DNA from 2 places in the Terrabacter sp. P5_B1 genome. Region 2 is predicted to be linked to the other one. Evidence: predicted binding sites of a transcription regulator. Region 2 holds the regulator's gene; the other holds the start of a gene.
The links. The regulator Rex, encoded in region 2, represses fermentation and respiration genes when NADH is low (regulators of the CRP and FNR family bind a similar motif). The targets are predictions, from matches to a motif close to CTTGTGAANNNNTTCACAAG.
Positions count from the first base shown of each region.

Region 1 (3,397 bases), on a different contig from region 2:
CGGGGCGGACAGCCGGGCAGGTAGATGTCGACCGGGATGATGTGGTCGACGCCCTGGACGATGGCGTAGTTGTTGAACATGCCGCCCGAGCTGGCGCAGACGCCCATCGCGATGACCCACTTGGGGTTGGGCATCTGGTCGTAGACCTGGCGCACGACGGGAGCCATCTTCTGGCTCACTCGTCCCGCGACGATCATGAGGTCGGCCTGGCGCGGGGTCGCCGAGAAGCGCTCCATGCCGAACCGGGCGATGTCGTAGTCGGGCGTGCCCACGGCCATCATCTCGATGGCGCAGCAGGCGAGGCCGAAGGTGGCCGGCCAGATCGAGGCCTTGCGCATGTAGCCGGCGAGGCCCTCGACCGTCGAGAGCAGGAACCCGGACGGGAGCTTCTCTTCGAGACCCATTGCTTACTCCTTAACCTTCCTGATGAAACCCGTGGACGTGCGCCGCTGGTGCGGCGTCATCCGGGGTCAGTCCCACTCGAGCCCGCCGCGACGCCACACGTAGGCGTACGCGATGAACACCGTGACGATGAACAGGACCATCTCGACCAGCGCGAAGAGGCCCAGCTTGTTGAAGGCCACCGCGAACGGATAGAGGAAGACCGACTCGATGTCGAAGATGATGAAGAGCATCGCCGTCAGGTAGTACTTGATCGGGACGCGCCCACCGCCGGCCGCCTGGGGCGACGGCTGGATGCCGCACTCGTAGGCCTCGAGCTTGGCGCGGTTGTAGCGCTTGGGCCCGACGACGAGCGAGGTGAAGACCGACAGCGCGGCGAACGCGAAGCCGAGCCCCAGCATGAACAGGATCGGGACGTAGGAGTTCATCCGAGGTCACGTGCCTTTCGGTCGTGCGTGGCGTGCATGGCAGGGGCTGCGGGGGCGGGAGGGGCGCAGGTGCGCGGCGCACCCATCCTAGGGGCGTACGTCTCGATGGTGCTCGGCGTCACATTCGCGCCCGCGCAGGGGTGGCTCATGCGCTGGGCGCCAGTCGCGAGAGGGTGGTGATGAGTCGGTCGCTCGCGCCCTTGCTCGTGGGGTCGGCGAGGTTGGCCATGATCTTGAGCAGCAACGGCATGAGCTTGGTGCGCGGCAGGCCGTACTTCGTCGCGAGCCGCATCACCTCGGGGTTGCCGATGGCGTGGGCGAACCAGCGACCGAGGGTGAAGTAGCCGCCGAGCTCGTCCTTCATGACCTTGGGGTATGCCGCGAGCACCCGCTCGCGCGCGGCGTCGCTCGGGCGTGCCATCGCCTGGGCGACGAGCTCGGCGCCGAGGCGGGCGGCCTCGAGGGCGTAGTCGATGCCCTCGCCGTTGAAGGGGTTGACCATGCCGCCGGAGTCGCCGACGAGCAGCAGACCGTCGCCGTAGAGCGGCGTGCGGTTGAAGCCCATCGGCAGGGCGGCGCCGCGGATCGGGCCGGCCGACTCGTCGTGCTCGAGCTGCCACTCGGGATTGATGTCCTCGACCCAGCGGCGCATGACGTCCTTGAAGTCCGTCTTCTGGAACGCGGACGTCGTGTCGAGGGTGCCGAGACCGACGTTGGTGCGGCCGTCCTCGAGCGGGAAGAGCCAGCCGTAGCCGGGCATGAGGATGCGGTTGCCGGCGTCGTCGCGCGTCCAGAGCTCGAGGTGGCTCTCGAGGTAGTCGTCGCGCTTCGGGGTCGTGTAGTAGGCCCGCACGGCGATGGCCATGACGCGGTCCTCGCGCTTGGGGCGACCGACGGCTGTCGCGAGGCGGCTCGAGACGCCGTCGCTCGCGARGACGACCGGGGCGCGGTAGGTCACCGTCTCACCGGTGGCGCGGCCCGCCTCGTCGACGCGCTTGGCCGTGACCCCGGTGACGCGACCCGAGCCGTCGCGCACCGGAGCGGAGACGCTCGTGCGCTCGTGGAGCTGGGCGCCCCGGCTCACCGCGTGGCGGGCCAGGGTCTCGTCGAGCTGCGCACGGGTGCGGACCATGCCGTAGCCGGGGAAGGCGTCGGACTCGGGCCAGTCGAGCTGCAGCGTGTGGCCGCCGCCCTTGATGCGCAGGCCCTTGGTGCGCTGCCAGCCGGTGGTGTCGACGCCGAGGGAGATGAGCTCCTTCGTCGCGCGGGGCGTCAGGCCGTCGCCGCAGATCTTGTCGCGGGGGAACGCCGACTTCTCGAGGAGGACGACGTCGAGACCGTGGTCCGCGAGGTAGGCGGCCGTCGCGCTGCCACCCGGGCCGGCACCGACGACGATGACGTCGGCCCGCTCGACGGGTGCACCGCCGCCCCCTGAGGGGCTGGGCGCGACGCTCGAACTGGTCATGTCTCCCTGCACGCTTCCGAACCGCTTGTGAAGAACTTCACGAACTCTCCGGCGAGTCTATTCCCGCGGTTTCGTCCTTGTCAGATAAGGCATACCTAACTGTCGACAACCCCACCGTCGAGAGGCCACGTCTTGCCGCTCCTCCACCGTCGAAAGGCCACGTCTTGCCGCCCCCAACACGTCGAGAGGCCACGTGTGGTCGCGAGCCAGCGACGTGGCATACGCAAGAGGGTCGTATGCCGTCAGCGCTTGGTCCCGTGGTGGAGCGCCACGATGCCGCCGGTGAGGTTGGCCCAGCCGACCTGCTGCCAGCCGGCGGTCTCGACGATGCGCGCCAGCTCGCCCTGCGGCGGCCACGCCCGGATCGACTCGGCGAGGTAGACGTAGGAGTCGGGGTTGCTCGACGTGCGGCGGGCCACCGGCGGGAGGGCCCGCATGAGGTAGTTCGAGTAGACGGTGCGGAAGACCTTGTTGACCGGCTGGCTGAACTCGCAGACGAGGAGGCGCCCGCCCGGCTTGGTGACGCGGAGGAACTCGCGCAGTGCGGTCTCGGGGTCGGCGACGTTGCGCAGACCGAAGCTCATCGTCACGACGTCGAAGCTCTCGTCGGCGAACGGCAGGCTCATCGCATCGGCGGCCGTGAAGGCCATGTCGGGGCGGCGGCGGCGACCGACCCGGAGCATGCCGAGCGAGAAGTCGGCCGGCACGACCTCGATCTCCTCGTTCGCCCACGGCTCGCTGGAGGTGCCGGTTCCCGCGGCGATGTCGAGGATGCGCTCCCCCGGCTTGGCGTCGACGGCCTTGACGACGGCGCGGCGCCAGAGCCGGTCCTGACCGAGCGAGAGGACGTCGTTGGTCACGTCGTACTTCTCGGCGACGGTGTCGAACATCGACGCGACGTCGACCGGCTTCTTGTCCAGGTGCGCACGGGTCATGCGCTCATCCTCGCACCCGCGACAGGGGTGGCGTCCGTGGCACCGGCGGCGGCGTGACGAGGTTCGCGGGCGTTCGGTCGTAGAGTTGCCACCGATGTCCACGCTGCCCGCCCCTGGAGCGCCGTCCCCCTCAGCGGGACCGACGGTCGTCGTCCGCACGGTGCCCC
Region 1 is NZ_JBFULD010000128.1:1,634-5,030, reverse strand. Features, by position in the region: gene AC1DP0_RS10985 (NuoB/complex I 20 kDa subunit family protein) at 1-404, opposite strand, end outside; gene AC1DP0_RS10980 (NADH-quinone oxidoreductase subunit A) at 471-830, opposite strand; gene AC1DP0_RS10975 (geranylgeranyl reductase family protein) at 976-2,295, opposite strand; gene AC1DP0_RS10970 (demethylmenaquinone methyltransferase) at 2,538-3,230, opposite strand; gene AC1DP0_RS10965 (isochorismate synthase) at 3,325-3,397, shown strand, end outside.
Region 1: a site for Rex is predicted at 2,320-2,339, ahead of AC1DP0_RS10975 (geranylgeranyl reductase family protein). Genes of this name have one in related genera too.

Region 2 (3,397 bases):
TGCCACCGATGGCGGTGAGCAGCTCACCGGACACGTCTCCCTCGGTCGTGATCTCGACGAGCTCGACCTCGTGGCCGGCCTCGCGCAGGCGGTCGGCCACCCAGCGGGACTGGGTGGTGGCGAGGGCCGAGCGGCGGGTGCCGAGGCGCAGGGCGCTCATGGCTGGGCCCGCTTGGGGGGCGTGGACACGTTGGCGACGTCCTTGGGCTCGAGGTCGAAGAGCTCACGCAGGGCCGCGGCGTAGTCGTCGCCGCTGCCCTCCATGGCGAACTCCTTGACCCGCATGGTGGGCGTGTGGAGCAGCTTCTCCACGATGCGGTGCACGGCGAGGCCGACCTCGGACCTCGTCGCCTCGTCGAGCCCGGGGAGCCGCTGGTCGAGCCGGTCCATCTCGGTCGCGACGAGGGCGGCGGCCCGCTCGCGCAGCGCGGCCACGGTCGGGGCCACGGCCTTCTCCATGCGCCGCGTCAGGTAGTCGGCCACCTCGCCCGTGACGAGCTCACGGACCCGCACGACCTGGGTCGTGTCCGCACGGCCCTCGAGGAGGAGCCCGAGGGCCTGGAGGTCCACGAGGGTGACACCCGGCACGACGTCCGGCCACGAGTCCACGGGCTCGACGTCGCGCGGGAGCGCGAGGTCGACGACGACCTGCGGACACCCCCCGCGACGGGTTGCACTCTCGGCGAGCAGGTCGGCGGTGATGACGTGTCCTACCGCCCCGGTGCAGGTGATCACGAGATCGCTCGCAGCGAGCACGTCGGTCAGCTCGGACCACGACCGGGCCACTCCGGAGGTCGCGGTGGCGAGGCGCTCGGCGCGCTCGGGGGTGCGGTTGACGATGGTGAGCGACTCGACGCCGTGGCGGCGGGCGGTCGCGGCGGCCAAGCCACTCATCCCCCCGGCTCCGACCACCGCGGTCGAGACGCCATCGAGCGGTCCCAGGACGGAGGCCGCCTCCTCGAGGGCGATCTGCACGAGCGAGACGCTGTGCTGGTCGATGTCGGTCTCGGCGTGGGCACGCTTGCCGACCCGGAGTGCAGCCTGGAAGAGCGCGTTGAGCGACTCCCCCACCTGCCCGCGGCCCTGGGCCCCGGCGAGCGCGTCGCGCATCTGCCCGAGGATCTGGGCCTCACCGACGGCCATCGAGTCGAGCCCGCAGGCCACGGTGAAGGCGTGGGCGACGGCCGCGTCGTCGTAGCGGACGTAGAGGTGGTCGGCGAGAGCCTCGGCACGGGCGGCCAGCGCATCCGCCGGCGCCCCGGGCGTCAGATCGGGGACCGGACGGGTCCGCTGCGGCTCCTCGATGCCGGCCGCGATCGCGAGCGCCTCGCCGATGGCGGCGACGGCGGGGTGGAAGGCGGGCACCGAGGCGTACACCTCGAGGCGGTTGCACGTCGAGAGCACGACGGTCTCGGTGGCCGTGGCCGATCCGAGGACCGAGGCCGCGATGGCCGCAGCTCGGTCGGGACGCTCGGAGAGCGCCTCGAGCACCGACAGCGGTGCCGTGTGGTGAGACAGCCCGATGACGAGCAGGTTCACTGGGCCACCGCCGCCGACTGGAGGTCGCCCGAGGCGAGGGACTTGCGCTGGGCGTGGAAGGCGAGGATCTGCAGCTCCGTCGAGAGGTCGACACGGCGTACGTCCACCCCGCTCGGCACGGACAGCACGGCCGGGGCGAAGTTGAGGATCGAGCTGATGCCGGCGCCGACGAGGGCGTCGCACACGGCCTGGGCGGCGGGAGCGGGCGTCGCGATGACGCCGATGGCGATCGGGTCCACGGCGTGGTGCGCGGTGAGCTCGGCGAGCGGGCGGATCGGCACCCCGACGATGCGCTCGTCGGCGAGCGCGGGGTCGTCGTCGTACAGCCCGACGATCCGGAAGCCCTTCGTGACGAAACCGGAGTAGGAGGCGAGCGCGTGTCCGAGGTTGCCCATGCCGACGATGGCCACGGGCCAGTCCTCGGTCAGGCCGAGGGCGCGTGAGATCTCGAGCGCGAGCGTCTCGACGTCGTAGCCCACGCCGCGTACGCCGTAGGAGCCGAGGTGGCTGAGGTCCTTGCGCAGCTGCGCGGAGCGCACTCCCACTTCGGCCGCGAGCTCCTCGGACGAGACCGAGAGGACGCCGTCCTCAGCGAGGCGGGAGAGCGTTCGGAGGTACTCGGGAAGCCGCGCGACGGTTGCGTCGGGGATCTCTCGACGCAGTGCTGGGTCGGCGGTCACTCTTGCTCACCGGCTCCTCTCGAACGAGGCGTTGTCCCGAACGCGGAGCACGTGGGGACCCGTTCAGGCTAGACGTTTGTGAACCCATGCACAAAGTTGACTTCGGCGGCCTACCACGGCATGGGACGCGCCGATGAGGCAGGTCACTGCAAGGCGGCGCGCAGGCGCGTCTCGTCGACCCGCCAGAAGTCGTGTCGGCGCCCGTCGACGAACGTCACGGGGATCTGCTCGGCATAGCGCCGCAGCAGCTCGGGGTCGTCCTCGACGGACTGCTCCTGCCAGGTCACGCCCAGCTCGCCGGCCACACGCTCGACGACGGTGCGTGCCTCGTCGCACAGGTGGCAGCCGGGACGTCCGAGCAGGACGATGCGAGGTGCCGGGGGCGTCAGGGAAGCCCCGGCGGGTTGGTCGCTCGACATGGCACCACTGTAGGCACGCCGACTTCGACCGGTGCGTTTCGTGCACGACGGGACGCCGCTTGGGGGGTCCCGTCCGGGGGCATAGTGAGACAGACTGTGCACGATGCACGCGAACAGGACACCAGGGCGTCGGCGCCCACCTGTCACCGCGTCGGGGACGACCCCGGCGCGAGTGCCGCTGACGCCTGTCCGCAGGGCCGCGCCGACGCTCGCGACCGCCATCCCCGCGCTCGAGATCCCCGCACTCGGACAGCTGCCGGTCCTGCCCACCTGGCGGTCGGCCTTCGACGCCGTCTGGGCGGTCCTGGCCAACGAGGGCGCCGACCGCGCCGAGCTCACCCGCCCCGCATCGGGGCCGCTCGGGTCCCGCGCCCCTCACCGCCACGTCGAGCGCGACGCGGACGAGCAGGCCCGCATCGCCGCCCTCGTGGAGCTGGCGCAGGGCGGGGACCGGGAGGCGTTCGCGCTGCTCTACGACGTCTATGTCGACACCGTCTTCCGCTACGTCCTCGTCCGCGTCGCCAACCGCGCGCTCGCCGAGGACCTCACGTCCGAGACCTTCCTGCGGGCAATGCGCCGCATCGACTCGTTCACGTGGCAGGGCAAGGACATCGCGGCCTGGTTCGTCACCATCGCGCGCAACCTCATCGCCGACCACGTGAAGTCGGCGAAGTTCCGCTTCGAGGTCGCGACCGCGGACATGCGGGACGCCGACGAGCGGGTCGACTCCCCCGACACCGAGGTGCTGACGCGGCTGCG
Region 2 is NZ_JBFULD010000080.1:6,006-9,402, reverse strand. Features, by position in the region: gene hemC (hydroxymethylbilane synthase) at 1-160, opposite strand, end outside; gene hemA (glutamyl-tRNA reductase) at 157-1,539, opposite strand; gene AC1DP0_RS08100 (redox-sensing transcriptional repressor Rex) at 1,536-2,219, opposite strand; gene AC1DP0_RS08095 (glutaredoxin family protein) at 2,363-2,638, opposite strand; gene AC1DP0_RS08090 (RNA polymerase sigma factor) at 2,811-3,397, shown strand, end outside.